One region of the Glutamicibacter sp. genome, then DNA from elsewhere that is predicted to be linked to it. Evidence: predicted binding sites of a transcription regulator. Region 1 holds the regulator's gene; each other region holds the start of a gene.

What was found. The regulator LexA, encoded in region 1, represses DNA repair genes until DNA is damaged. The targets are predictions, from matches to a motif close to TCGAACANNTGTTCGA.
Region 2: a site for LexA is predicted at 3,167-3,182, ahead of uvrA (excinuclease ABC subunit UvrA). Genes of this name have one in related genera too.
Region 3: a site for LexA is predicted at 1,689-1,704, ahead of ACRDT3_RS18490 (DUF222 domain-containing protein). Genes of this name have one in related genera too.
Region 4: a site for LexA is predicted at 5,905-5,920, ahead of ruvA (Holliday junction branch migration protein RuvA). Genes of this name have one in related genera too.

Annotation. Positions count from the first base shown of each region.
Region 1 is NZ_JBOGEG010000021.1:43,228-50,730, forward strand. Features, by position in the region: gene ACRDT3_RS12735 (SseB family protein) at 1-188, opposite strand, end outside; gene priA (bifunctional 1-(5-phosphoribosyl)-5-((5-phosphoribosylamino)methylideneamino)imidazole-4-carboxamide isomerase/phosphoribosylanthranilate isomerase PriA) at 410-1,147, opposite strand; gene ACRDT3_RS12745 (hypothetical protein) at 1,175-1,324, opposite strand; gene hisH (imidazole glycerol phosphate synthase subunit HisH) at 1,327-1,962, opposite strand; gene hisB (imidazoleglycerol-phosphate dehydratase HisB) at 1,963-2,583, opposite strand; gene ACRDT3_RS12760 (histidinol-phosphate transaminase) at 2,606-3,712, opposite strand; gene ACRDT3_RS12765 (LysM peptidoglycan-binding domain-containing protein) at 3,794-4,147, opposite strand; gene lexA (transcriptional repressor LexA) at 4,406-5,125, shown strand; gene ACRDT3_RS12775 (glycoside hydrolase family 76 protein) at 5,185-6,261, opposite strand; gene ACRDT3_RS12780 (ATP-dependent DNA helicase) at 6,372-7,503, opposite strand, start outside.
Region 2 is NZ_JBOGEG010000001.1:287,120-294,622, forward strand. Features, by position in the region: gene ACRDT3_RS01540 (HAD hydrolase-like protein) at 1-184, opposite strand, end outside; gene uvrA (excinuclease ABC subunit UvrA) at 271-3,141, opposite strand; gene ACRDT3_RS01550 (nuclear transport factor 2 family protein) at 4,123-4,596, shown strand; gene ACRDT3_RS01555 (GNAT family N-acetyltransferase) at 5,675-6,145, shown strand; gene ACRDT3_RS01560 (ketopantoate reductase family protein) at 6,445-7,383, shown strand.
Region 3 is NZ_JBOGEG010000056.1:5,554-13,056, reverse strand. Features, by position in the region: gene ACRDT3_RS18500 (MBL fold metallo-hydrolase) at 1-528, shown strand, start outside; gene ACRDT3_RS18495 (lipoate--protein ligase family protein) at 541-1,596, opposite strand; gene ACRDT3_RS18490 (DUF222 domain-containing protein) at 1,768-3,375, shown strand; gene ACRDT3_RS18485 (type B 50S ribosomal protein L31) at 3,689-3,946, opposite strand; gene ACRDT3_RS18480 (TrmH family RNA methyltransferase) at 4,092-4,925, opposite strand; gene ACRDT3_RS18475 (sulfite exporter TauE/SafE family protein) at 4,930-5,727, opposite strand; gene ACRDT3_RS18470 (ABC transporter ATP-binding protein) at 5,756-6,541, opposite strand; gene serB (phosphoserine phosphatase SerB) at 6,730-7,503, shown strand, end outside.
Region 4 is NZ_JBOGEG010000001.1:11,454-18,956, reverse strand. Features, by position in the region: gene ACRDT3_RS00085 (M3 family metallopeptidase) at 1-878, opposite strand, end outside; gene ACRDT3_RS00080 (CapA family protein) at 955-2,172, shown strand; gene ACRDT3_RS00075 (DUF6226 family protein) at 2,174-2,809, opposite strand; gene ACRDT3_RS00070 (aldo/keto reductase) at 2,853-3,686, opposite strand; gene pdxT (pyridoxal 5'-phosphate synthase glutaminase subunit PdxT) at 3,845-4,456, shown strand; gene ACRDT3_RS00060 (YebC/PmpR family DNA-binding transcriptional regulator) at 4,460-5,218, shown strand; gene ruvC (crossover junction endodeoxyribonuclease RuvC) at 5,222-5,821, shown strand; gene ruvA (Holliday junction branch migration protein RuvA) at 5,930-6,547, shown strand; gene ruvB (Holliday junction branch migration DNA helicase RuvB) at 6,574-7,503, shown strand, end outside.

The DNA.
Region 1 (7,503 bases):
ACGACGTTGGCGTCGGCCTTGCCGTCGTCCTTGTCGAAATTATGCAGGGGGTTGCCTTCACCGCTAAGGTCTCGGCCTTCCCAGTCCTGACCGGCAGAGTCGGTTCTAGAGCCTGCCTGCGCCAGTGCAGCGACAATATGTCCCGGCAGGTGGCGTTTGGGTGCAGATTCAGGTTGCTCGGTACTCATAGCTCCATGCTATCGGTGGTTTCGAGGTTGTTGGCGGGAAGTTTCAAAACTGTATTCATGAGCTTGGACACCCCTATCCGTGGATTTCAGATTTCTTTCCATAGCGCCCGCGCGCAGTCGCGGGCCCGACGATGGAAACAACGAGCTCCGCTTTCACAAATAAAAAAGACGATTCAAAAGCGCGAGCTTCTGAATCGTCTTTCCCTGATGAAGCATGGGGCCTAGTGGCGACCTGCTACATCGAGCGCTTCTTGCAAGGTGAACTGGCCCGAGTACAGCGCCTTGCCCATGATGGCACCTTCGATGCCTTCTGGAACCAACTCGCGCAAGACCCGGAGGTCTTCCAGCGAGGAGATGCCGCCCGAGGCGACAATTGGCTTGCTGGTCTTGGCAGCGATTTCGCGCAATAGTTCAACGTTTGGTCCGCGCAGGGTGCCGTCCTTGGTCACGTCGGTGACAACGTATCGGGCGCATCCGGCATCTTCGAGGCGGGCCAAGACGTCCCACAGGTCGCCTCCGTCCTTGGTCCAGCCGTGGCCGGACAAGGTGGTTCCGCGCACGTCCATGCCCACGGCAATCTTGTCACCGTGGCGGGCAATGGCCTGCTTGGTCCATTCCGGGTTTTCCAGCGCAGCGGTACCGAGGTTGACGCGGGTTGCGCCGAATTCCAGGGCCCGGTCCAGGGAAGCGTCGTCGCGGATGCCGCCGGAGAGCTCGACCTTGATGTTCAGTTCCTTGGCAATGCGCTGGACAATTTCAACATTGCTGCCACGGTCAAAGGCCGCGTCCAGGTCTACCAGGTGCAGCCATTCAGCGCCGGCGTTCTGCCAGGAGAGCGCTGCTTCCAGCGGGTCGCCGTATCCGGTCTCGGAACCGGCTTCGCCCTGGACCAGGCGCACTGCCTGTCCGCCAGCGATATCTACTGCAGGCAAAAGTTCGAGGATTGGTTGCTCGCTCATGATGTCCTTAGTGAAGAAGTAATGTGATTAGTAGGTCAAGGCCCAGGCTGCGATCAGGCTCAGGCCTGCAAGTACCCACAGCGCGATGATCCATGAGATATGGGCTTTCTGGCTCTTCAGCGAGATGGCTCCGCCGACCAGGAAGGCCCCGACAACGCCCAAAATAAGGGTCCACATGCTTAGAGGGTCCCCAACCAGTTGCGAAGCAGCTGCGCGCCAGCGTCGCCAGACTTCTCCGGGTGGAACTGCACTGCCGATAGCGGGCCGTTTTCGACGGCGGCCACGAATGGCGTTCCGTGCGTCGACCAGGTCACCTGTGGCGGGGTCATCGCTGGCTGGGTTACGTCGAATTCCCACTTCTGAACAGCGTAGGAGTGCACGAAGTAGAATCGTTCACCCTCGATGCCAGCGAAAAGCTTGGATCCTTCCGGCGGGCGTACGGTGTTCCAGCCCATGTGCGGGATGACCTCTGACTGCAGGCGTTCAACCTTGCCCGGCCATTCCCCGATGCCTTCGGTTTTCACACCGTGTTCCACGCCTTCTTCAAAGAAGACCTGGTGGCCCACGCAGATACCCAATACCGGCAGGCCGCCGGCAATGCGGCGACCGATCCAGCGCAGGGAACCGGTTTTGGTCAGCTGCTCCATAACCGAGGCGTAAGCGCCAACACCCGGGACTACCAGGCCGTCAGCAGCCACGATCTTCTTCGGATCTGCGGTCAGTTCGACTTCGGCGCCGGCGGCTTCCAAAGCGCGCACGGCGGAGCGGACGTTGCCTGAACCGTAATCCAGGACAACTACTGTTTTCTTTTCCACTTACAGTGCACCCTTCGTGGATGGGATCTTGTCGCCCATGCGCTCGTCGCGCTCTACGGCTTCGCGCAATGCGCGAGCGAAGGACTTGAACTGCGCTTCAACGATATGGTGCGGGTCGCGACCCGAGAGCACCTCGATGTGCGCGCAGATCTGTGCGTGGAAAGTGATGGCTTCGAAGACGTGACGGGTCATCGACCCGGTGAAGTGACCACCGATCAGGTGGTATTCCTGGCCCGCAGGCTCGCCGGAGTGCACGAGGTATGGTCGGCCCGACACATCGACTACCGAACGGGACAGGGCCTCGTCCAGCGGGGCGTAGGAGGTGCCGAAGCGGCGGATGCCCGCCTTGTTGCCCAGTGCCACGCGCAATACTTCGCCAATGGTGATAGCGGTGTCCTCGACGGTGTGGTGAACGTCGATGTGGGTATCGCCGGTTGCGCGCACGGTAAGGTCGATGAGCGAATGCTTGGATAGCGCAGTCAGCATGTGGTCATAGAACGGCACCGAGGTGCTGATCTCAGAGACCCCGGTACCATCGAGGTCCAGTTCAACGAATACGGACGATTCGCTGGTCACGCGTTCCATGCGGGCGCGACGTGCGCCAATCAATTCGGCAGACATGTCTTCCTTCGCTTGTCTTTGATTACTTCTGCGAGCCGAGCAGTTCGGCAAGTCGTTCCAAGAAGGCTGTGGTTTCCGATTCGGTTCCTGCCGTAACACGCAAGGTTCCCGGGATTCCATTGTCGCGGATGATGATGCCGGCTTCCAACAGTCCTTCCCAAATAGCGCGGGGGTCTTCGACGCCACCGAAGAAGACGAAGTTGGAGTCGGAGACCGATGGCTTGAGGCCAAGTTCCTTCAGCCGGGTGACGATGCGGTCACGCTGGGACTTGATGTCTTCCACCTGGGCCAGTAACAACTCGATGTTCTTCAGGGCCGCAATGGCAGTTGCCTGGGTTACTGCCGACAGGTGGTACGGCAGTCGCACCAAGCGGATGGCATCGGTGATTTCCGGTGCTGCGGCCAAGTAGCCAACGCGTGCACCGGCCAGGCCGAAAGCCTTGGACATGGTGCGCGAGACAATCAGCCGCTGGCGACCTTCAAGCAGGCTCAGCGCTGACTTGGTGCTGGCCAAAGAGAACTCGGCGTACGCCTCATCAACGATCACCATGCCGTTATGCTCGCTCATGGCTTCGTATACAGCGGTGATGACGTCTAGGCCAAGGGCCGTGCCGGTTGGGTTATTCGGCGAGCAGAGGAAAACGATATTCGGCCTATGCTCGCGAACCTGTGCGGCTGCGGAATCGGCGGATAAGGTGAAATCTGCGGCGCGTTCACCGGCGATATAGGTCGTGTCAGTACCGCTGGCAAGCAGCGGGTACATGGAGTAGGTAGGGCCGAAGCTCATCACCGTACGGCCGGGGCCGCCAAAGGCTTGCAGGATTTGCTGCAGGATTTCATTGGAGCCGTTAGCGGCCCAGATGTTGTCCTTGGTGAGCGAGTGGCCGAGGTAATCGGCGAGGAGTTCGCGAAGCTCGGTGAACTCGCGGTCCGGATACCGGTTCAACGTTGCCGCCGCCTTGGCCACCTCTTGGGCAATGGCGTCTACGACTGTCGGTGGCAACGGATGGGTGTTCTCGTTGACGTTCAGCTGGATGGGCACGTCAATTTGTGGTGCGCCATAAGGGGATAGCCCGCGGAGATTCTCACGCAAGGGCAGCTGACTCAAAAGTTCACTGCGGTCATTCACGCATCAAGTCTACGTGCGCAGCGTGCCTGCAGGTGAATCCGCTACGGCAGCAGGTAACAAATTCAAAGCAGACGGGAGAAGCTAGCCGGCAAGGACCGGAATTGACAAGGTTTCGCCAACCTGGATTTCACTGCCGGTCAGGGCATTGAGTTCCGCGATGTGGCCAACTGCCGAGGTCACGTCGTAACCGGTGGCATAATCCCGGGCCAGGCTCCACAGCGTATCCCCCGGGATAACGGTGACATCAACTGTTCCAACTCCTACAGGAGTATCGGCGGCGGCATGGGCGTCAGAGGCAAACATGGAGATGAAGAAAGCCGCGGCGATGGTGAGTGCGAAAATGGGCATTCCCACAAGCACGGCCCATCCGCGACGGTTGATGCGGATTTTCAGTGGTGCCTGGGACTGATTTGAGTCAAGTGCGACGGTTGCCATGACTTTGTCTCCTCAAGAAATTCAAGTGATGCGAATTTGTATTCGAAAGTCTAGATTCGAAAACTTGTTCGAACCTCGTATATCTGTTCTAACAGAGATTTGCGGAACTTGTCCAGAAGTTTTCGAACAAATCTTTGAAAGAAGCTCGCTTATCTACTAAGATTTCGAAGTAGACGAGCAATGAAAACATCTCACCATCTAGCTCCGACAGTTTGGACTCACGAACTTTCGAATGATTGCTAGGGAAGGCAAAATCTCATGTCAGCTTCACAACGCACTCCCCGATCGAATGCACGTTCGCTGACGATTCGCCAAAAGAAGATCCTGGAGACGATCCAGCGGTCTATCGGCAAGAACGGTTATCCACCATCGATGCGTGAGATTGGTGACGCAGTCGGGCTCAAGAGCCTTTCGAGCGTCACCCACCAGCTGAGCCAACTGGAAAAGCTCGGCTATATCCGTCGGGATCCACGCCGTCCGCGCGCAATGGAAATCCTGCTGCCTCTGCAGCTGGCCGAAGATGCCGAGAAGGCCGAAGTTTCGAAGCCAGTCGAGCCAGATGCCAGCGAAGACGCCAAGATCATTGAACTGAGCACTTCCGCTGACACCACCATGGTTCCCTTGGTTGGCCGTATCGCTGCCGGCGGTCCGATCCTGGCCGAACAGTCCGTCGAGGATGTTTTCTCGTTGCCTCGTCAGCTCGTAGGCCACGGCGAACTGTTCATGCTCAAGGTTTCCGGCGATTCAATGGTTGACGCTGCGATTTGCGATGGCGACTGGGTAGTTGTCCGTCGCCAGCAGACGGCGGACAACGGAGACATCGTAGCTGCCCTGCTCGATGAGGAAGCCACGGTAAAGACTTTCCGGCAGCGCGACGGGCATACTTGGCTGCTTCCGCAGAACTCGCGCTACGAACCAATTTTGGGTGATGCAGCAACGATCATGGGACGCGTCGTCTCGGTTATGCGCTCGCTCTAGGATACGTGCGGGAATTGCGCTGGTGCCTGGCACCAGCGCAATTCCGGTTTAATCCGCTATTAGCCGGTGTTCAACTCAACTTGAGCAGCGGCCGAGAAGATCATCCAGCGTTGGACTGCCGCCGAAAGCCGGCGTGGTTCCTGGTCAGCAAGATGGCGCGCAGTTGCCATGACCAATCCCTTGGCCCGCTCCCGGCTCTGGGCTTCCAAGCGGTTATCGTTACCGGCGAGGGCCAGATATCGGCACAGTATCCCCGCAAACAGGTTGCCGTCTCCCCCTCGGTTGAACGAGAGCACTCCGGCAGCAGTTGACAGCGACTGCGCGGTCGCTTCGATAAGTATTTGAGCGTGAGCCAGATCGGCTGGCTCACCAAGCGCAAGCAACGCGCCAAGTACCGGTCCCTGGTTATAGGTATAGACCGCTGGTTCCACCCTGTGTCCCTGCTTGGTCAACCGCAATCCGTCCAGATACAGTCCCCGCTTCGCGCTGAACAGATTCTTCTCCAGCCATTGGAGAAGCTCTCGTGCGGTCTCCTGCTCCCCGGTACGGGCGAAGAACAGTGCTGCCGGTGCATTGGCTGGCGTATTCTTGAAGTCCTTCTTCCTGGACCAGTACAGGCCGCCCTCCAGCACTTCATCCATGCCCGCATGAAGCTGCTTTCCCAGCGCCCGAACTGCCGCCTCGGCATGGCGGTTCTTTTGTCCCGTCGCGAGCTGGGTGAACTTTGCCAGGCGGCTGCTAGCCAGGGCAAGCCAAGCCATGTCGTCGAAGAAGTAGTTGGGCAAAAGCCCGAAGTTTCGAATTCGAATGCCGCGCAATAGGCCGTTGGCCCGGGCAAGCGCTTCGCGCGCCAGTTGTTCGTTGCCTTCGGCCCAGTACGAGCGGCCCTCATCGATGATGGCATCCAGATAGTGTGCCTGCCACCAATAGTTCCACTCCGCAAGGGGGTGCGAGAAACCGTTGAGATTGCTGAGCATGCTTCCGTCGCGCAACCGATGCGCCCTGCTGTAGCTCTGCCCAATCCAAGTTCCGGGCAACCCCATGAGACGACGCCCGAAGCGCCGGTGGGTGTCGATCGCGGCTTGGCGTGCCAATTCCTGCATGGACTCCATAGTGCCTTCCGATTCGAGCAGCATCAGTTCTTGTCACAGACATTAGTGCATCTGGAAGCATCATGCTGAGAGGGGTTAACGAACTTGAGCTGCCCCTTATCCAAGGACAGCTCGAGTTCATGTTCTAGCTACGGCTATTCCCCGCCGGGGTTCAAGCGCTTGAGAACACCAGTGATGACCTTCTTATCGACAGTCGGCCACATCGGCGGCAGGGTAGCTTTCAAGAAGCTGCCATACCGCGCTGTGGCCATGCGCGAATCAAGGATCGCCACAACACCCTTATCCCCGACCGAACGAATCAAGCGTCCAGCACCCTGGGCCAAACGAATCGCCGCATGGGTGGCAGCAACCTGCATGAAGCCATTGCCGCCATGTTTGGCCACGTCCTCGGAACGGGCCTTGGAGATGGGATCATCTGGGCGCGGGAAAGGGATCTTGTCGATGATGACCAGCCGGCAGGAATCGCCTGGCACGTCCACGCCCTGCCACAGGGTCATGGTTCCAAACAGGCAGGTGTCGCGTTCGCTGCTGAACTGCTCGACCAGCGACTTCATGCTGGCTTCGCCCTGGCACAGGATTTCCACGTCGAGACGCTCGCGCAAGATGCTTGCAGCTTCCTCGGCGGAGCGCTTGGAAGTGAACAGCGCCAGGGCGCCGCCACCGGAGGCCTGGATGAGATCTTCGATCTCATCCAGCGTCTCCGCAGCCAGCTGGCGACCTGGCTTGGGCAGGTGCTTGGCCACGTAGAGGATCCCCTGCTTCGGGTAATCGAAAGGACTGCCAACATCCACGCCGGTCCATGATGGTGCGCCGGCGCCCATCAGGCCCAGGGAGCCTGCTACCGAGTCAAACTGCGAGCCAATGGCCAAGGTGGCGCTGGTCAGTACGACGGTGCGCCCGTCGAAGAGGCCTTCGCGCAGCTTGCCGGCCACCGACAACGGTGCCACGTTCAAGGTAGCTGGCTGGCTTTCATCAGCCTCGACGTAGCCCCGGCCTTCGACAAATTCCCGCGGACGGGTGGTGTACAGCACCTCGCGGCGCTCTTCGGATTCGAGCATGCGAATCGCATCATCCATCACTGCCTGCAGCTGGGAGCGCGCGGTCTGGCGGCCACCATCAGCCGGTGCATTGGCTTCGGGCTTGGACAGCGCCAGTGCCAGCCGGGCCTGCTCCACGATGTCGTTCAGGGCAATGCCCATGTCTTCGCGAAGGCCGTGTTCCAGCAAGCCTGTTGGCAACCCGGTCAACGCCTTTTCCAGGCGGTTT
Region 2 (7,503 bases), on a different contig from region 1:
CGGTGACACCGTCAAGCGTGCGCAGCCCGATTTGGAGGGGCGGGCCTACCAGCGCTTCAACTCGGGCTTCGCCCGGATCGGCCAAACCATGGGAGGTGACCGCGTGGCGGATACCCGAAGTTATGGCACCGGCAGGGTCCACGAGGGTCCCATCCAGATCGAAGAGCACACTTGTTACCGACATATTCACCTAGCCATCTTCCCATGAAGCGGACGCGGGTTAGCAATCCATAACTGAAATTGCATATGTCGAACATTCTCCACGAGGCATTACAGGATCTCGGAGAGGAACTTTCCGGTGTGCGATTCGCTCACCTTGGCAACCTTTTCCGGGGTGCCAGCAGCCAGAATCGTGCCGCCACCTGAGCCGCCTTCGGGGCCGAGGTCGATGACCCAGTCCGCCGACTTGATGACATCCAGGTTGTGCTCGATGGTCAACACGGTGTTGCCCTTGTCGACCAATCCCTGCAGCACCTTGAGCAGCTTGCGGATATCTTCGAAGTGCAGACCGGTGGTCGGCTCGTCCAGGACGTAGATGGAGCGGCCATTGGAACGCTTCTGCAGTTCCGCAGCCAGCTTCACGCGCTGGGCCTCGCCGCCGGAGAGGGTGGTTGCCGGCTGCCCCAGGCGCACGTAGCCCAGGCCCACGTCCACCAGCGTGCGCAGGTGGCGGGCTATCGGGGTGAAGGCGCTGAAGAATTCGGCGCCTTCGGCAATCGGCATGTCCAGCACATCGGCGATGTTCTTGCCCTTGTACAGCACCTGCAGGGTCTCGCGGTTGTAGCGGGCCCCGTGGCAGACCTCGCATGGCACGTAGACATCCGGCAGGAAGTTCATCTCGATCTTCAGCGTGCCGTCCCCCGAGCAGGACTCGCAGCGTCCGCCCTTGACGTTGAAGGAGAAACGGCCCGGCTGGTAGCCGCGCAGCTTCGCCTCGTTGGTCTCCGCAAACAGCTTGCGGATGTGGTCGAACACGCCGGTGTAGGTCGCAGGGTTCGAGCGCGGGGTACGGCCGATTGGCGACTGGTCCACGTGAACCACCTTGTCCAGGTGCTCCAATCCCTGCACACGGGTGTGGCGGCCTGGCACCTGCTTGGCGCCGTTGAGCTTATTGGCCAGCACCTTATACAGGATGTCGTTGACCAAGGTGGACTTGCCTGAGCCGGACACGCCGGTCACCGCGGTCAGCACGCCCAGCGGGAACTCCACGGAGACATTCTGCAGGTTGTTCTCGCTGGCGCCGACCACCTTGAGCTTGCGCTCCTTGTCGATCTTGCGGCGCTTGGACGGAATGTCAATCTGCTTGCGGCCCGAGAGGTAGTCGCCGGTCAGCGACTTGGTGTTCTGCTTCAGGCCCTCCAGGGAGCCGGAATGCACCACTTCGCCACCGTGCTCGCCGGCACCCGGGCCGATGTCCACGATCCAGTCGGCTTCGGCAATGGTGTCTTCGTCGTGCTCCACCACGATCAGGGTATTGCCCAGCGATCGCAGGTGCAGCAGCGTGTCGATCAGGCGGCGGTTATCGCGCTGGTGCAGGCCGATGGATGGCTCGTCGAGCACGTAGAGCACGCCCACCAGGCCCGAACCGATCTGGGTAGCCAGGCGAATGCGCTGCGCCTCGCCGCCGGACAGGGTGCCAGCAGCGCGTTCCAGGGTCAGGTACTCCAGCCCGACGTCCAGCAAGAACTTCATGCGCGCGTCGATTTCCTTGAGCACCTGCGCGGCGATCTGCGCCTCGCGCGCGGTGAGCACGATCGTGGAGAGGAATTCCGCGGCGCTGCGCAGGTCCATGGCGGCAACTTCAGCGATGGAACGGCCGCCCACCAATACCGATAGCGATGCCGGATTCAGGCGCGCGCCGCCGCAGGTAGGGCACGGGATCTGGCGCATGTACTGCTCATAGCGGTCGCGGGCGTGATCCGATTCGGTTTCCTGGTGCTTGCGGTGCACGTAGGAGATGACGCCCTCGAAGCCGGTGGAGTACTTGCGCTCGCGGCCGAAGCGGTTCTTGTACTGCACGACCACCTTGTGGTCCTTGCCGTTCAGGATCGCTTCGCGGGCAGCAGCCGGCAGGTCCTGCCATTTGGTGTCCATGGTGAAACCCAGCTCATGGCCCAGGCCTTCGATCAGGCGGTTCCAGTATTCGGTGGTGGCCTTGCCCAATGACCATGGGGCGATCGCACCCTCGGCCAGGGAGACCTCGGTATCCGGGACGATCAGGTGCTCATCGACTTCCAGCTTGGTGCCGATGCCTGAACAAGCCGAGCAGGCACCGAACGGGTTATTGAAGGAGAAAGTACGCGGCTCGATCTCATCGATGGCCAGCGGATGCTCATTGGGGCAGGCCAAGTTCTCGGAGAACGCACGCACGCGCTGGGGATCATCCTCGTCCAGGTCCACGAAGTCGGCGAGCACGCGGCCTTCGGCGATGCCCAGGGCCGTTTCTATGGAGTCGGTCAAGCGCTGGCGGGCATCTTCCTTGATGGCCAGTCGGTCGACGACCACTTCAATGGTGTGCTTGACCTGCTTGGCCAGCTTCGGCGGATCGTTCAGCTGGATGGTGGTGCCGTCAACGCGGGCACGGGCGAAGCCCTTGGAAGAGAGCTCCGCGAACAGGTCGACGAATTCGCCCTTGCGCGAGCGCACTACCGGGGCGAGGATCTGGAAGCGGGTTTTCTCCGGTAGCTCCATCAGCTGGTCGACGATCTGCTGCGGAGTCTGCTTGGAGATCGGTTCGTGGCAGATCGGGCAATGCGGACGGCCCACGCGTGCCCACAACAGACGCATGTAGTCGTACACTTCGGTAATCGTGCCCACGGTGGAACGCGGGTTGCGGCTGGTCGACTTCTGGTCGATGGACACCGCTGGCGAGAGTCCCTCGATGAAATCCACATCGGGCTTGTCCACCTGGCCGAGGAACATGCGGGCGTAGGCAGAGAGCGATTCGACGTAGCGGCGCTGGCCTTCGGCAAAGATGGTGTCGAAGGCCAAGGAGGACTTGCCCGAACCTGACAGGCCGGTAAAGACAATCATTGCGTCACGCGGGAGATCTATGTCCACGTTTTTCAGGTTGTGCTCGCGTGCACCCTTGACGACCAGGCGAGTCAGATCAGTTCTTTTACTCTGCGATGAAATAGCCACGAGGCAATACTAATCGAAAACTACTTCGAATACGTGTACGAATGGACACAACTCACAGTTAATTCTCCAAACCCCTGATCCGGCGCACTGCGAGCGCTATGCGTACTCGTTCATCCACCCGAAAAGGCGACCGGCGAGCCGGCATCCCTGTGAATCCAGACCGGACCACGACGTCCCATTCGAGGTACCGGTTGCCCTTGGAACCCCGCGCTCACGGGATGGACTTGGCCGGCTCCCGCGTTTCCCGCTGGCATGCTGCTTCAGCGCCGGCACATGCCGGACCTCCCCGAAGCCTGCTGTTCCGAACTGGAATCGATAGGCCCTATGGTCGAATGCGCTGGCTGGCGAATCACCTATCCGGTCGAGATCCACCGACCGCTGTCAGCCTGCCGCACTCAACGTTGGAATACACCCACCCGGTGGCCGCCTTCGGCTCAAGCCGCATTAGAAACATCATGAACCATCCCGCTCTTGTGCCTGCCACGTGTGCGATACCTCCCCAAGATCGCAGCTATCTCGTAGATGCCAATGAGCGGCGAGCGCATGCCCCGTGTTGCACAAGCGAGAAAACGGATAAATTCGTCGTTCGACTCACGCCGTCAACCAGGGCACCGCAATCACTGATCTGCAACGCAACTACATCGCGAACCTCGCCAAACGTTCCGCCTAGCGGCGTCATCCGCGGTGTCGAGGCCATCGGACAGCAATTCTTTTCCGTGGAGGCATTCAACACCATGAAGTAGCGCCAGATCGTTTCCTTTCGCGCCCCCTCACCGGTCACTACACCGGACGAGGTATACGGAACGGCCAGCTTTCCCGTGAATCCATGAAACTTCTGTCATCCAGGTCAGCACGTGGTGTGTTCCTGTACGAGACCGGCTTGCGAGACATTTTGAAAAAGTCAGCACCAAGCAACACTGATCGAACCTATAACGTGAATCTGCTCGGCCGATAGTAGCGTTGCAAGCAATTGCAAGCCTTATGGGAACCTGGCTGCCCGCGCGGCCCGAACAACCTGCAGTCACCAATCAACTACGTCAACAGGAATTCAACATGCAAACTCTCGAAGCCGCGCAACGCTGGGCGACAACATGGGCCACCGCTTGGCCACTCAAGGACGTGGATGCAATTGTCGGGCTACAAGCTGATGACGGCGACCACTGGGCCTCGATGTTCAGACCATTGCGTGGGCCTAGCGGTCTGCGCGCTTATCTGGAGGAATGCTTCGCGGAAGAAACCAATCCGGCAGAAACATGGTTCAGCGAACCAATCGTCAACGGAAGTTCAGCTTCCGTCGAGTACTGGGTCGTCATGTTCATCAAGGACCAACCAATGACCGTTTCAGGATGCACATTGCTTTCATTCGACGATTCAGGCTTTGTAACAACGGCGCGAGACTACTCACACGTCAAAGAAGGGCACCACCTGCGACCTGAGCATCCATTCAGCGCCTGACGTCACACTCTGTCCCGTTCAAGGTTCGTTTATAGACAGCAAAGGAATGAAGGTCAGTGCAAGTCAGACTGGCGGTTCAACTGATATTTCTTTTGCAAGAACTACTCATTTTGGTCCAAGGGATATGAACTTTCCTGGAACCAAGCCAACCACTGAAGCATATTTTCACAATCCGCCTATGCTGCGTAGAGCAGCCTCCGGCGTTTATGATCTATTCATTGTGCACGAGATAACTTTGATCTGAGTTCCTCTACGTGCGAAGCTAAAATTTGACGCTGGTCTCGGGTGAACCTTCTGGCCTGCATGTCGAGAACCGCTCGACTACAGTTGTCTCCCACTCCCAGCAGCTGAGATACACGAAGATTCGCTTCGTCCAGGTTCTCTGAACTTCCTATCGCGTCGAAAACTTCCTCACGCCGATCGATCGCTTGAACTAAAGCCTCGAGGATCATCATTTCATGTGTCGTCTGCAGCTCGCTCTCATCCATGCGGCGATTGTTTCACAAACTTTAATCCTGGGGTAGACCACCTCCGGCGGATGGATTCGAATACTCCCGATTGGAGTAGCCCAATACGTTGTTCTGACACGTTCATGCTGATTCTGAGTCAATACTGAAGGCGCAGGAAATATCCTAAATCGCGGTCTGGACTGAATATTAAGGGCGGACCGGAGTTTGGCAGCTTGGCCAAGCAAGCCAGGAATCCGCAAACTGGAGGTCAATATGACGGCAGAGCGATCCAAAACCGAGTTTTAAAAGGCACCATCACGGTAGTTACTCAGCCGTGGGCACTCAAGATGCAGCTGTTCATCTTGCTCTCTGTGTGTCGTCCCGTAGAGCGTTCCTCTTTCGGCACGAACACGTATCGAGATCAGGGCTACGCCACAACATGAATCTGCCGTCCGATCAGCGACCGGCTTATGACACTGTGAAAGTCTTCCTGATCCGAAGAAGTGTATGTGCTGGTTCACGGCTGGAGGGGCGGGTCACCAGCTCCGCGAAGGGTATCTCGCACTCCGAATAGGCCGCTTGCCTATCGAAATGGCGGAAGGCGTTTGCTGAAGTGATTGAATGAGGGCATGAAGATACGGACCTATGCTGAATCCGATGCTCCCGCCACTCTGGGTGTTTTTATGTCGGCAATCACTCAGACTGCTGCACTGAACTACACCCAGGAGCAGACCGACGCCTGGGCAAGGCCAAATGAACGAAATCTTGACCACTGGAATGCCGCGAGAAATTCCTTGAACACCATCGTGGCGGACATCAATGGTAACGTTGCAGGGTTCTCGGACGTTAGCGACTCTGGCTACATCGACATGATGTTCGTGGCCCCAGAATTCGGCAGACGTGGAGTGGCCAGTGCCCTGCTTGCGCACCTTCAGCGGCAGGCCATTTCGCAAGGCACCCCCGAACTCACGACACATGCGAGTATCACCGCCCGACCATTCTTCGAACGACACGGATTCACGGTCATTGCCGAGCAACATCCGATCACCAACGGAGTACAAATGGTCAACTATCAGATGAGACTACAGCTCTCCGCCTAACCCGAACCGCTGCACCAATTGGGTCGCAACGATCGCGAAATTTTATTATTCATGACGCTACGTCCCGCAGAAGGTACCCCATGTGAGCATATGGATGGGTACAACCCGATACATATGTTCGTAATATGACCCGCTGCTTCCTTTTCCCCTTCATTGCTGGTCATATCGTCAAATACGGGAACATAGGTATAACCATCCGCACTGCAAAGCGGCACCTGGGTACCGGCCTGCCAGACCATCGCTAACAGCACCAATAATTCGGCCACCACGCCCAAACTGAAAAAAGTAGGAGCAATACCGTGAAAATTGGAGTCATCGGCGCCGGCGGCGTCGGCGCATACTTCGCCGCAGCCCTGGCCAAAAGCGGAGCCGAGGTACACCTGCTCGCCACCGAACGCCACATCGCACCAATCACCGCACACGGGATCACCGTCACCACAGGGGACGGGAGCCCCGGCTTCACCACCCCACTGGCCAGTGTCAGCACCACGGCAGAATCCATCGGCACGTGCGACGCGGTCATCCTGGCCTGCAAAGCCGGCCAAGTCGCCGCCGCCATGAGCGGGGCACGCGCCTTGATCGGCCCGAACACCGCGGTCCTTCCGCTGCAAAACGGCGTCACGGCCTCCGAACGCATCACCGAAGCGGTTGGCCCGGGCCACGCACTAGGCGGGGTCGCCATGATCATCACCTACCTCCAGCAACCCGGCACCGTCCATCACGTCGGCGGGCAACCAGCCATCACCCTGGGCGAACTCAACGGAACAACCACACCCCGTACCACGCAACTAGCCAACGCCCTGGACGCAGCAGGAGTCGCAACAACAGTTTCGGCCGACATCATCACCGACATGTGGCGAAAGTTCATGCTCATCACCTCCTACGGCGGAGTCGGCGCACTATGCCGCGAACCGGTTGGCCGAACCCGCACCAACCCGCAAACCCGCGCCCTGGTAGAAGACGCCATGCGGGAAGTTGCGACCCTCGCCGGCCATACCGGGGCGAAACTCGGCGAACCGGACGTGGCCCGGATGATGGCACAATTCGATGCCTTCGGCCCGGACAGCACCGCCTCCATGCAACGCGATCTGGCCGCAGGACGTTCCTCGGAACTCGAGGAGCAAAACGGCACCGTCGTCCGGCTGGCGCAGCATTACGGCGTCCATGTCCCCATCCACCACACCATATACCGCGCTATGACCCTGCTCGACGGTGCCGCCGAGCACGCCACAGCCTAACGGCTCTCGCCTTCTGGGGCGGCACTGTGGTTTCGCCAGCACTGCCCCGGTCAGGGTTCGGCGACTGGAACGCATGCCTGATTTGACCTGATTGCGCCTCTCCGCAGTGCTGAGCGTCCT
Region 3 (7,503 bases), on a different contig from region 1:
GCCGCCTGCTTCGCATCCGAACTAGGCGTACCGGTACTGAGCTCAGCAGCCGAGCATACGCAGATGACCGGCGAAGAACGCTTCCAGGTCTCCCCCTGGCAGATCGTGATCCGTGCGTGGCGGCCGCTGGTTTTCAAATGGATGCGCCATGTGCTCAAAGTTGGCGGGACCAAAGGAACCAGAGTGCCGGAAGCAGGCGTATGGACCGCCCAGCAACTGGCCGGCCTGCCCGGTGCACCGGTGGCGGTACCTACGCCAGGGCATACACCTGGCCATACCGCATTCCACCTGCCCGATTCGAAGGTTCTGGTCACCGGAGATGCGTTGATCGCCGGCCACGCGCTGAGCCATCACACCGGAGCGCAGATGCTGCACCCGATGTTCCACCACAACCGGCAGCAGGCGCACGATGCCCTCGCGGCATTCGACAGCATCGATGCTGGCTCGATCCTGCCCGGCCACGGCAAGCCGATCTACTGCCAACCGGCAGAGGCGGTGCGCACCGCCCTGGCACGGGACGCGCAATAAGCACCATCTAACTTATGGAACGCGCGCGGTCCATTCCTCGGTGGCGAACTTGGTCGCCGCCAGTTCCTGCGCCGCCAGTCGGGATTCGGCATCCAGCTGCGCGACTTTGGCCCCGGTGCGCTTGGCAAAGGTGTCCATCATGACCTTGATGATCTCCATGCGCCCCAGCTCGGTCTGGGACTTGAGCGGGTCAACGCGCTTGACCGCCGATGCGATGCCCTTGTCCGAAATTTTCTCGCGCCCAATGCGCAGCACCTCGGTCATCTTCTGCGCATCGATGTCGTAGCTCATCGTGACATGGTGCAGCATCGCGCCGTTGGCCAGGCGCTTTTGCGCCGCCCCACCGATCTTGCCCGCGGGCGTGGCAATATCGTTCAGCGGCTTGTAGTAGGCCTTCAGGCCGATGCTTTCCAGCGCTTCCATCACCCATGCGTCGAGGAACGGGTAGGAATCGGCAAAGCTCATGCCGTCCACCAGGGATTCTGGGGCATAGAGCGAGTAGGTGATGCAGTTGCCCGCTTCCATGAACATGGCCCCGCCCCCGGAAATGCGGCGGACCACCTGGATACCGTGCTTTTGAGCCTGCTCCATGTCCACCTCGTTCTTCAACGACTGGAAGGAGCCAATCACGACAGCTCCCTCGTTCCAGTCCCAGAAACGAATGGTTGGCTTGCGCTCGCCTTTGGCGATCTGGCGGGTGAGCACCTCATCGAGCGCCACCTGCTCGCTAATCGGGATGATCTGCGGGCCGAGGACCTCCCACTCATGGTCCTCCCACTTGGTGGCATGGCCAAGGGCGCGACGAACCACGCGGGCAACAGCGTCGGCATCGAAACCGAACATCACCGCGCCCTCGCGCAGATTGTTGGTTACCGCTGTGCGAATGGTGCTGTGGCTAGCATCCGCTGGCAAACCGCGGAGCGCATCATTCAAGTCATCGAGTGCATCGTCTGGTTCCAGGAAGAAGTCGCCGTTCAATGACACTTCGGTGATCACGCCATCGGCGGTATCCAAATCTACAACGACTAATTTGCCACCGACTACCTTGTATTCACCATGATGCATCATGGATTCATTCTATCCCCGGCTACCCACTAGTCGAATCCACGCATCCCCGGATTCAGCGGTTTCCAATGTCGGAATGCGACCTCGGGTAACAATCGAATAAATATTCGACAATTGCTCCACATTCCGCGAATTTCCAGGCCAAACTGTCTGCTGCTGGCAGGAGAATTAACCATGGCTATACCCGACTTCATCCATGACGACGATGATGAGCATCGTCTACCGTTGCGCCCGGCTGGCACTCGCACAGAATCCCACAAGGATTCGTTCTTCAGCGATCACCTCGAACATCAACTGTTCTATGGTCCCGTGAAGCAAATTGCAGATGAGCTCTTCGACGCGGGTCCGCTCAATGGCCCGGGCGGCGCCCTCGAACGACTGAAGAAGATCCAGCGCATGCAGAGCAGTCTCGATGCACTTACTTCTGTGCTGCTGGCCGATTCAGTAGAACAAGTCAGTGAATCATTTGCCGACATGATTGCCACTGAGCGGACCACTACCGAAGAGGAGGAACGTGAAGCTCGGAAAAGCGCCGAGTACTATGGCCTTGACCGTGGCAGTGATCAGATCATTAACTCCAACTTCATCGCAGAAGCGGCTGTCGCCTTGCGCGAGACCTCGCGCAAGGTAAGCAAGCGAATGTTCTACGCCAAGGGTCTTCGCTACGTCTGCAAGGAAACTCTCACGGCTCTGGCTGCAGGAGAGATCACGTGCAAGGCAGCTCATGACATCGTGAAGTATTCGCAGGACTTGCTCCCGGAGCAAATCATGCAGATGCAATGTGTGCTGTTGCCCATGGCGAAGACCGCATCTGATGACGCGATATACCAACGCGCACGCCGGTTCCATGACCGGATGTGTCCCGAGTCTGCCGAACGAAGGCACAGGAAGTCTGAAAAGAATCGCAAGCTCACGCTGTGGGATGACGAAAACGGAATGTCCACACTCAAGTACTACAACAACGCCGCCGTGGTTCATTCCATCAAGAACTCCGTGAAGTGGCTAGCTGATCAGCACAACGATCCGCAAGATCCCCGTACCCGGGAGCAAATAGAAGCAGATGCCTTCGCGGACATAGTCCTCTACGGCTGGCCAGGCCAGGAGGGAACACCGCTCAAGCCACGGGTATCGATCACGATACCCGCGATAGAGATGCTGGCAGATCCTTCGAGGACCGTGGCTGATCTAGAAGGCTACGGCCCCATCCCGCTGGGTGTCGCGTTGAGGTTGGCCAAGGATGCGCCTTCGTTCCAGCGCGTCTTGACCGATCCATGGACTGGCGCCGCGATAGATGTCGAGCGCAGGCGCTACCGCCCCTCGCAGGGCCTCAAGGACTTGTTACGGCATCGTGATGGGCATTGCTGTTTCCCCGGGTGCCGCCGTCCAGCTGATCGCTCCGAGATTGACCATATTGATGGCTGGGCTCACGGAGGGCACACGACAAGGGGTAATACGCATCTCCTATGCAAGCAGCATCAAATGTTCAAGCATGCATTGGGCTGGAAAGTCGTTGCGCGCCCTGACGGATCCGAGATGTGGGTGACTCCGCATGGGCTGAACGCACTTGTTATTCCAGAAAGCGTCAAGCGTGTGGATCAATTTGATCATGTGAATGATCATTGCCCGGAACGCCCTAAGATCATCCCCTTGCCGCATATTCGACTGACGGCAGAAGTACGCAGGGTACTTGGGCTCAAGCCCCTCATCGACATTCCAGACGAGGATCCTGGTCCTGAACCGCCGCCAGATGACGGCCAGAAGGAAACAGGCCGAGGCCGCTAGGCTGAATGACCGATTTTGGGTGACAAAATTTTTCAGTCACCAGCGCTTCCACACCACCAAGAACACCATTCACGCAACGGCGATGGAGCCAGTTGCTTAGCTAAATGCGGCCAAGCGGGATACTTCGACGGGTCAGTGAAATCTTTTCCAGTCATCACCGGCTACTCCGACGGCTATTGCGCCAAAGGGCGCTCTGCGCGAACGCCGCTGACAAGATTTTTCAGTCACTGATGGACAGGTGTCCTGTTAAAGCAGCAGCGGCGTGTTTCCAGAAACAGGAAACACGCCGCGAAAGCTTGCTAGGGGCGAAGTATTACTTCTTGCCGCCGAAGCCCTTGAAGCGGGCGTTGAAGCGCTCGACACGACCAGCGGTGTCCATGATGCGCTGCTTGCCGGTGTAGAACGGGTGCGAAGCAGCCGAGATTTCGACGTCGATTACTGGGTAGGTGTTGCCATCTTCCCATTCGATGGTCTTGTCCGACTTAGCGGTCGAACGGGTCAGGATCTTTTCGCCGGATGCCAGGTCGTTGAAGACAACTGGGCCGTACTGTGGATGGATATCAGCCTTCATAGCTATACACCTTTTGTTTATGGCCACTGGATTTTGCCAGCAGCTGCTTACTCGGAAATTGCGTCCCGCATTCAAGGCTCCATGAAGAAACCTCAATGCACAGACAGTCCATCCTATCGCAAAATCGACGGAGGCCGAAACCTTCTTAGCGTGGCGCGGAGCACAAATGCCAGAACGCAATTGCGCTAGCAGCACCAACGTTCAGGGAATCCACTTCGCGGTACATCGGGATGATCACGGTCCGGTCAACGGCGGCGAGGGCTTCATCGGTAACTCCCCTGCCTTCGTTGCCCAAAATCATGGCGACCTTCTGTCCAGCCTTGATCTCCACTTCGTTCAATGGGATCGCGTCATCGGTCAGCTCCATGGCGAGCATCTCATAGCCATGCTTCTTCAAGGTCTGGATGTCCTCTGGCCACGAGTGCATGCGCACCCAAGGAAGGTCAAAGACCGTGCCCATTGAAACGCGGGCGCTGCGTCGGTACCAAGGGTCCACGCATTTGGGGGTGAGCAGCACAGCGTCAACGCCCAGTCCTGAGGCCGAACGGATAATTGCGCCAAGGTTAGTATGGTCGGCGATGTCTTCCAGGATGGCAACGCGCGAACTGGCTTCAAGCACTTCGTCCAGATCCAGCGGTTCGGGACGATTCATCGCTGCCATGGCACCGCGGTGCAAGTGGAACCCCACCAGATCCTGAAGCTGCCGATCATCCCCAATGAAAATCGGCGCGTCCGGGAAACGGTTGAACTCCTCGGTTAGCTGGTCCAGATGCTTTTCGGCGAGCAAGAAGCTGCGTGGCACGTGTCCCGCGTTGATCGCACGCTGGACCACTTTGGTGCTCTCGGCAATGTAGAGGCCATTTTGAACGTCGCTACGCATTCGCAGATGCGCTTCAGAGAGCCGGAGATACTCGTCGAGGCGGGGATCAGCCAGATCCGCGACCTGCAAGATCCGTTCAGGATTGAGAATTTCTGCCACGAACCTACACCAACTTGTAGAGCATGTTGCCCAAGGCGATCAGGCCCAGGATGACGATAACCAGGCGCAGCAGCCCCGGGGAAAGCTTGCGGCCAATCTTGGCACCGGCAAAACCACCGATCAGCGAGCCGACCGCGATAAGCAGAACGATGATCCAATGGATGCGTTCCGGCGCGATGATCAGGTACATTGCGGCCGCCACCAGGTTCACGATCAGGGAAAGGATCACCTTGATGGCGTTGGACTGCTGCAACGAGGCCTGCAAGAAAACACCGAATACGGCCATCAGCAGCACGCCCTGCGCGGCGGTGAAGTACCCGCCGTAGATACCGATGATGAACACCAGGATGTACAGGATCATCGGGATCTTGGCCCGGTCCGCATCATCCGGGTCGGTACCGCCAGAAGCGGCCTGGCGGGTCTTCGCCCATTTGGAAAGGCGGGGCTGGAAGATCACCAGCACGAGCGCGCAAATCAGCAGCACCGGGGCCACGACGCCGAATACGGACTCCGGCAAGTTCAAGAGAAGCAGGGAGCCGATCAACCCACCGACCAATGAAACCGGCACGAGCTTGAGTAGGGTTTTCTTGACGCTGGCAGCTTCTCGACGGTACCCCCAGGCACCGGAGAAGCCGCCGGCAACCAAACCCATGGCGTTGGAGACAACGGCATTCACCGGAGCTATGCCCAACGCCACGAGAATGGGGAAAGTGACCAACGTGCCCGAACCGACGACGGTGTTGATAGTTCCGGCCCACAGTCCGCCAAGGAAGACCAGGGCTTCACGCCAAAATTCGATCACGTGGAAATTTCCCCTTTAGTTATTGCTGTTAGCTGCGTGCGAAAGCCGAGTAGCGTCCACCTTCACGGCGCAGGCTCAGCGGCATGCTGTACGTTGCTTCCAGATTCGCTTCATTCAGCGTGGATTCGATCTCGCCGGCAGCGACAACTTCACCATCGCGCATCATCAGGATGTGGGTGAACCCCGCTGGTACCTCTTCAAGGTGGTGGGTCACCAGAACCAGCGCTGGAGCATCCTCATCGGCTGCCAGCTCAGCCAGCTTGCCAACCAGGTCTTCACGACCGGCAAGATCCAATCCGGCCGCTGGCTCATCGAGGATCAGCAGTTCGGGATCGGTCATCAAGGCACGGGCGATCAGCACGCGCTTGCGCTCGCCTTCGGAAAGCTTGCCGAAAGGCTGGTTCATGAAGGTGGACATGCCCCAGTTGTGCAGCAGGTGGAAAGCACGGCGCTCATCGAGCTTCTCGTACTTCTCGCGCCAGCGCCCGGTCATGCCGTAAGCCGCGGTGAGCACCACGTTCAGCGCCGTCTCGTTGGCTGGAATGGAGTTGGCAACCAGGGCCGAGCTCAGGCCGATCAGCGGACGCAGATCGAAGACGGAAACCTTGCCCAAGCGTTCGCCAAGGATATCCGCGGTACCGCGGGTTGGGTGCAGCCGGGTGGCTGCAATGTTCATTAAGGTCGACTTGCCGGCGCCATTGGGGCCGATCACAATCCACCGCTGTCCTTCTTTGACTTCCCAGGACACGTCCTTGAGCAGGTCTTTTCGCCCGCGTACAACGCTGACATCTTTGAAAGTTAGCACTTCGCTCATGGTATTCAAGATTAGACTTTTCGCCCCTGTTTCACTAATTGGAAATGCCGTACGAGGCCTAAAAATCGCCGGATTGACCTGTATTGCGTCCAACGGCAATGTTAGTTCGCTCCCATCGGCCTGGTGAGCATCCCTGCGCCAACACGTCATGTTTGGTCGTAAACACCGAAGCAATGAAAAATGGTTGCATGGCTTCATCATTGGTTTTCGCATCCCGCCCCGCTCTTTCCCGAACCGACTTCACCGCTGTATTGCAGCGGGCCGTCGCCGCCGGACTAATTCCCGCCGCGGATGAAAGCCAGATCAAAACCAATGAAGAGCGGCTGGTAGCCAAGTACCGCATTGAACAGGGCGATCAGGCGCAGTTGCAGCAGGCGGCCACGGAATTCGTCGATGTGCAGGTCGCCGACGGCGCATTGGATTACGCGGACTTGTGTGTAGCTGTAGTACCTGCCGAACTCATCGATGCTCCGCAGCTGCTCTTGCTGATGGATGTAGATTCCACATTGATCAAGCAGGAAGTCATCGAATTGCTCGCCGCTCACGCTGGACGGGAAGAAGAAGTCGCTGCGGTGACCGAAGCCGCAATGCGCGGTGAACTGGACTTCGCCCAGTCCTTGATCCAGCGCGTAGCAACCCTGAAGGATCTGCCAGATACTGTCCTCGCCGAGGTAGGCCAGCGCATTATCCTCTCCGACGGCGCCGAAGCCCTGGTCAAGCGATTCCATGCGGCCGGGCACAAGGTCGGCGTAGTTTCCGGAGGGTTCCAGCAGATCCTGGATCCACTGGCCGCTCATCTGGGTCTGGATCATGCGTTGGCCAACACCCTGGGCATTGCCGACGGAATTCTCGACGGTACCGTTCACGGCCAGATCGTCGATCGCGAAATGAAGGAATCCAAATTGCGCGCGTGGGCCGAGGAACATCAGATCCCGATGACGGCCACCGTCGCCGCCGGTGAT
Region 4 (7,503 bases), on a different contig from region 1:
AGGCGTTCTTCCACCGCAGCGGTGGAAGGAGCAGTGGCCTGGGCGAGCACGGTTTCTGCATGGTTGGCGAATCCGAGCAGAGCGGCGCGCTCAGCGCGAAGCTGTGCCATTTCGGCGGCGACATGAATGGTCGCGTTTTCCTCCGTGCCACGGCTGATCGATGCATTGAACACCTTGCGGCGGGACTGGCTTGATGCCAGCGATTCCAGGACCGGTTGCTGGGTAGGCGAAACCAGCGTCAGCAAGTACCCCGATGCGTGGCCTGCTTGCTTGGCAGCTTGCGCAGCGGACTCGATCGCTTGGCTGGAAAGCCCGGCGAGTTCCTCAGCGTCGTCGAAGTGCACAGCGTGGGCATTCTGATTTTCCAGGACGAGGTCAGCGAACTGCGTGGAAAGCTCAGCGAGTTTGGCGTTCAGTGCCTTCAACTGGTCCTTTTCGGCGTCGCCCAAGCCCGCGCCGGCCAATTGGAAATTCTTCAGCGTTTGATCCGCTAAACGGGCATCCTCGCCCTGGAGCCCCGCGCAATCCAAAGCTTGTAGACGCGAGTACAAGGTTTGGTTCAGGTAAATCTCATCCTCTTGCTTGGTCCAAATCGAAGAAATCTCCGATTGAATCGCCCGCAGATCTTCGGTGCCATGGGCAGAAATGACCGAGAAATACGTCATGAGCGCACGGCGCAGGGTCTGCCCGCAGGTTTCCAGCGCGAGGAAAGTGTTCTCAAAACTGGGGGCCTGGGTATCGTCGATGATGCGCTGCAGCTCTTCACGCTGTTCGGCTGCGCCGAGCCGGACTGCCTCCAGGTAATGCTCAGCGGTGAGCTGGTCGAAGGCTGGCCACTGGTAGGGCCTGGTGCTGGGAATCAGAAGCGGGTTTTGCATAGGCCTAGGTTTTCATGGAAAACGTGATTTACCTTGCATTTACACCCCAGATGCCTAGCTGAGCTAGGCTCGATGCATGCCTCAACGTGCACTGCCTGCATTTCTTCCGCTTAGCTCAACTCTACTGGCCGCATTGCTGATTGGCGGTTGCTCTGCAGTTCCGAGCGACAACGCAGAACCAGCAGCCCCACAGCCTTCCGCCCAGGCCAGCGTTCCAGCCTCGCCGGAACCGGCTTCGAGTTCAGCCATAGAGGATGCCTCGGCCACGCACTCAGCGCCCGAAGAGCTATCGCTGATGGTTACCGGCGATGTACTGCTGCATCCGCAGCTTCTGGATGAAGCGAAGCAAGCGGCTGGAGCGGAATCGGGGAATGGTGGGGACTACGATTTCAGCCCATTGCTTGCGGGCCTGGCTCCTTATGTCCAAGACGCAGATGTGGCGCTATGCAATCTGGAAACACCGATTGGCGTCCCTCCGTATTCGGGGTATCCGCGGTTCACAGTTCCAGATCGAATCCTGGCCGAGCTCGACGCTATTGGCTACGACGGATGCACCACTGCCACCAATCACACGGTAGATGCCGGTACTGCCGGTGTTGAGCGAACGCTGGACGCTCTGGAAGCGAATGGGCTTTTCGCGACCGGCTCCTACCGCAGTGAAAAAGAATCCGAGAAGCCATCGATCCTGGAAATGGAAGGCGTGAAGCTCGGTGTAGTAACCAGCACCTATTCGCTCAACGGATTGCCGGAAGAAGCTGACTGGCAAGTCGATACCGGGGTGGATGCGCAGCAACTGATAGCCAGGGGCAAGGCAACTCGCAAGGCGGGAGCGGACATCGTCGTGGCTGCCGTGCACGATGGGGCTGAATACACCACCGAACCGACAGCGTCTCAAAAAAGGCTCGGTCGAGCCTTGGCAGAGTCCGGTGTCTTCGATTTCATTTACATGCACCACACCCACTCGGTATTGCCCATAGAGAAGCACGACGGAACTTGGATCGTCTACGGTTTGGGCAACTCCGTGGCAAAACATGCCACACCAACCATTCTTAACCGCGAAGGCATCAGCGTAAAGGCAACGTTTACCCAGGAAGCGCCCGGTGAATGGGATGTCAGCGAATTGCGGTGGGTTCCGCACCAGCTTTCGAATGAGCCTGTGGCCTGGTGCCAAGTCTTCGATGCTGCTGGATGCATTCCGGAAGACGAAGCGAAGGCCTCCTTGAAGCGCAGCAAGGCCACAGTGAATGCCTATGGCGCATTCGACGACGGACTTCAAGAGTGGACGCTGGACTGACCTAGCGCAATGGCCAGGGTGCCCACACGCGGCTTGAGGGAAGAGTGGCGCGCGCCCTGGCTAGCCGTGCCGGCGATATGTCTTCGAGGCCGCGGGACTGCTCGCTGAATCCTGTCCCGTCAACGTCGAAACAGTGCACGAGGCGGCCCCTGCCTCGATCCAGGAACTCGCCGAATCCTCCGGACACGGCGGCACCGACCTGGATCTCGAGTTCCTCAAGGATTTCTGGGACAACTTCGTCGCATCCATCGCAGCCGCACGGCGGAAATACCGCTTGGTACAACGCACCGAGCTCCAGATGCACCGCGGGAAACGTGGTGAAGACCATGCCCAGTGGCGCGCAGCGCGAATCCACCGGAAAGATGCGAACAGAACGCACCGCATCGCCCGGTTTAATCCGCATTTGCCTGGCCAGCCCGGGATCTTCGAAGCAACGCACCTCATACTGCTCGCGCAGCCAATCCAGCAATGCCTGGGCTACCTGCGGCAACGGGGCAAAGCGTTGCACATGGGAGGTCAGCGAATAGCTCTCCGCTGGAGGCTGCTCATCCCAGCGCTGGCCATAGGGGATCAGCGCACCGTGCTCGTCGAAGTAATCCGCCACTTCGATATCTGGGCGCTGGTAGCCGTGAAGCATGTTTGGGTTCTCCGTTTCTGCCGCATGCAGGTATTGCGGGAATTCAGTGCCCGAACTCATCCGAATCGGTGAAGGGGCCAGCACCAGTATCCATGGCATTGATGGCGGCCATTTCCGCCTGGGTGAGCTGGAAGTCGAAAATGTCCAGGTTCTCGCTCTGCCGCCGCTGGTCTGCCGATTTCGGTGCCGCTGCCCGCCCGGACTGGACATGCCAGCGCAAGGTCACCTGCGCGCTGCTCTTCCCATGCGCTTGGGCGATCCGGACCAGGGCAGGATGTGAAAGGAATCCAGATTTCTTGCGTCCCAGCGGGGAATAGGCTTCGGTCCGAACGCCATGCTCGGTGTTGAAACCTTGCCATTCGACGCTTTGCCGTTCAGGATCAACCTGGATCTGGTTCAGCGCCGGGACGAGCCCCGAATCCAGGACGTTCTGCAGCTGGTAGGGCTTGAAGTTCGAGACTCCCGCAGCCCGAATCTTGCCCTCGTCAACTAGTTTGCCCAGCTCCGTGAAGGCTTCAACGTAGGTGTTCTGCTGGGGATTAGGCCAGTGGACCAAGAACAGATCCACGTACTCAAGACCCAAGCGGTCCAGGGAGTTCTCCAACGCCTGGCGCACGCCTTGGGCCGAATGCCATTGCTTGTTGAACTTGGTGGTTACGAAAATTTCATCGCGATCAAGCCGGCTCTGCGCCAGGGCCTTGCCCACGGCGTCCTCATTCTCATAGTTCTCCGCTGTATCAATGCGGCGGTAGCCAACCTCGAGGGCTGACAGGACCGCGGCAGCCGCCTCTTGGCCACGCATGGGCCACGTGCCCAAACCGATCGAGGGCATGCTCACGCCGCCGGCAAGTTCGAGGGAAGAAATATCAGCAATCATGTCCTCGAACCTACCAAGCTTCACTGCCGACCGGGAGGCGGGGTCGAAGAATCCGCGACACACCGGGAAACAAAACTGGCGCACGGCGTCCATGGGTTTAACGTTGTTTCGGCGCATTTCCGTGCTGCCAACCACCGAACACCACGAAGGTTAGAACCATGCCGAAAATAGGCGTCCTCGCTCTGCAAGGGGATTTCCGCGAACATCTGGCCTCTTTGGAGCGGCTCGGGCAGCGCGCGCACATGGTGCGCACCGTCGCCGATTTGCAGCAGGTCGACGCGCTGGTGATTCCCGGCGGCGAGTCCTCGGTGATTGACCGGCTTTCCCGCAACTACGGGCTAGCTGATCCCATCAAGGAGCGCATCGCAGATGGCATGCCGGTCTACGGCTCCTGTGCCGGAATGATCATGCTGGCCGACCGCATCGAGAACCCTGCAATCTCGCGAGATGGCGCGGTTCAGCAAAGCTTCGGCGGCATCGACATGACGGTGAAGCGCAACGCTTTCGGGCGCCAGGTCGACTCATTCGAGCACCAGCTGGACTTCAACGGGCAAAATCTCGAAGCGGTGTTCATCCGCGCCCCGGAAGCCGTGCAAATTGGCCCGGACGTCCAGGTGATCAGCACCGTTCAAGCGGGGTCGGATCACGAACAGGGTAGAATTGTTGCAGTACGCCAGGGAAAATTGTTGGCAACCAGCTTTCACCCGGAAGTCACCGGCAGCACTGCTATCCACCAATTTTTCATCAATCTCACGCGAGGAGACGCTTAAAGCATGTCAGGCCACTCCAAATGGGCAACTACCAAGCACAAGAAGGCTGCGATCGACGCCAAGCGCGCCAAGGCCTTCGCAAAATTCATCAAGGGCATTGAAGTTGCCGCCCGTGCCGGCGGCGCCGACATGGCCGGCAACCCGGCACTGGAACTTGCTGTCAGCAAGGCCAAGAAGAACTCGGTGCCGATCAACAACATCGACCGCGCAGTCAAGCGTGGTGCAGGCCTGACCGGTGAGGTCGTCGATTACACCGAGATCATCTACGAAGCACGCGGCCCGCAGGGCTCGGCCCTGCTGATCGAGTGCCTGACCGACAACAAGAACCGTGCAGCCTCCGAGGTCCGCGTGGGCATCACCCGCAACGGCGGCACCATCGCCGACCCGGGGTCGGTCGCGTACCTGTTCAACCGCCAGGGCGTTGTCCGCCTGCCTAAGGGCGAGCTGACCGAAGACGACCTGCTGATGATCGTGCTGGATGCCGGTGCCGACGAGATCCTGGACGAGGACGAGACCTTCGCCATCGTCTGCGATCCATCGGACCTGCGCGCTGTCGCCACGGCCCTGGACGAAGCGGACATCGCCTACGAGTCCGACGAAATGGAATTCCTGCCTTCAATGAAGGTGGACCTGGACGTTGACGGGGCTCGCAAGTTCCTCAAGCTCTACGACGCGCTGGAAGAACTGGACGATGTCCAGGGCATCTACACCAACGCTGATCTGTCCGATGAAGTTCGCGCCGCACTGGACGAAGAGCAGTAAGGCTTGGCCTTACGTGTTGTCGGAGTCGACCCCGGCCTGACCCGTTGCGGTCTCGCCGTGGTCGACGTCGCTGCAAACAGGCAAGTTTCGCTGGTGGACGTCACCGTCGCCGGCACCCCACCGGGCACCCCGCTGGATGCCCGGCTATTGACGATCGCCAACGCGATTGATGCGTGGCTGGATCTGCATAAGCCGGATGTGCTCGCCTTGGAACGCGTGTTCGCCTCGGCGAACGTATCCACGGTGATCGGCACCGCGCAGGTCACCGGCGTCGTGATCACCGCGGCAGCACGACGCGGCATTCCGGTCGCCCTGCATACCCCGACCGAGGTCAAGGCCGCGGTGACCGGTTCCGGCCAGGCCACCAAGGCGGCGATCGGCAAGATGGTCGCCAAGATCTGCCGGCTCGATGAACCGCCTAAGCCTGCCGACGCCGCTGATGCGGTGGCCTTGGCGATTACCCACGGTTGGCGCGGCGCGGCAACAGGCTCGAACGCCTCGGCCTCCGCGGCCAATGCCGGTGGCTCGTCGCAGCTGACCGGTGCGCAGCAGGCGTGGATTGCCGCCGAGGCGTCGGCGAAGCGCCGTGCAGTGCGCCGCTAGCCGGCCAGCGGGGCAGTGGCCTCGACCCACCGGGAAACGCGGCGGATCGATATTCGTAGGTATCTTCGATAAACTGGATTCGATCGAACATATATCCCAAGGAGTGGCATGATCAGCTCATTGACCGGCACCGTGCAGGCGGTAGCCCTGAATACCGCGGTAATTGACGTTAACGGCTTCGGGATGCTGGTCAATGCCACCCCCGGGACGCTGTCCACCCTGCAGGCAGGACGCGAGGCAACCGTATTCACCTCCATGGTGGTCCGCGAGGACTCGATGACCCTCTTTGGCTTCGCCACCGCTGAGGAACGCGATGTGTTCGAGGTCCTGGTCTCCGTATCGGGCATCGGGCCACGCACCGGCCTGGCCATCTTGGCCGTGCATTCTCCGGAAGAAGTCCGCATCGCGGCGAACACCAAGGACACCGCCGCTTTCACCAAGGTTTCCGGCATTGGCCCCAAGGGCGCGAGCCGCATCGTGCTGGAACTGAACGGCAAGCTGATCCCGACCGGCGCGCCAGTGGCCCCGGTTTCCGGCGGCGGCAATGCGAGTGTCTGGGAACCGCAGGTGATCGAGGCGCTGACCGGCCTGGGCTGGAGCGAAAAGGATGCAACCAGCACCCTGAAATCGCTGTCCAAGGCTGATCCAGAAGTCGTTGCCACCGGCAACGTCGCAGAAATCTTGCGTGCTGCACTGCGCAGCATGTCCAGCGGAACCCGCGCCTAAGCGGTCTGCGAGAGGATCAACTGACCATGAATGACTCCACCGGGCTCACGAATGCCGGCAGCGAACCCGAGGAACGGGTAATCGAAGCGGCCCTGCGCCCGCGGAACCTCGACGACTTCGTCGGCCAGTCCCGCGTTCGCCAGCAGCTCTCGCTGGTGCTTGAAGCAGCAAAAATCCGTGAACGCACCGCGGACCATGTTCTGCTCTCTGGCCCGCCGGGGCTGGGCAAGACCACCCTGTCGATGATTATCGCTGCCGAGATGAACGCGCCATTGCGCATTTCCTCCGGCCCAGCGATCCAGCACGCCGGTGACTTGGCCGCGATCCTCTCCTCGCTGACCGAGGGCGAGGTGCTGTTCCTCGATGAAATCCATCGCATGTCCCGGCCGGCCGAGGAAATGCTCTACATGGCCATGGAAGACTTCCGCGTGGACATCATCGTCGGCAAGGGCGCCGGAGCCACGGCCATTCCCCTGGAGCTTCCGCCCTTCACCCTCGTTGGCGCAACCACGCGCGCGGGCCTCTTGCCCGGCCCGTTGCGCGACCGCTTCGGCTTCACCGGCCACCTGGAGTTCTACGCGGTTAAGGAGCTTGAACTGGTTTTGCGCCGCTCGGCCATGATGCTTGATCTGAGCGTCACTTCGGCCGCGTTCACCGAGATCGCCGGACGCTCCCGCGGCACTCCTCGTATTGCCAACCGCCTGCTGCGCCGCGTGCGTGACTGGGCCCTGGTGCACAAGCTCGAGGAGATCGATGCCAAAGCGGCAGCCGCCGCCTTGGACATGTACGAGGTCGATGCGCGTGGCCTGGATCGCCTGGACCGAGGTGTGCTCGAAGCCTTGTGCACCAAATTCGGCGGGGGGCCGGTGGGACTATCGACCTTGGCCATCGCCGTGGGTGAAGAAACCGAAACCGTCGAGACTGTCGCAGAGCCATACCTGGTGCGTGAAGGCTTG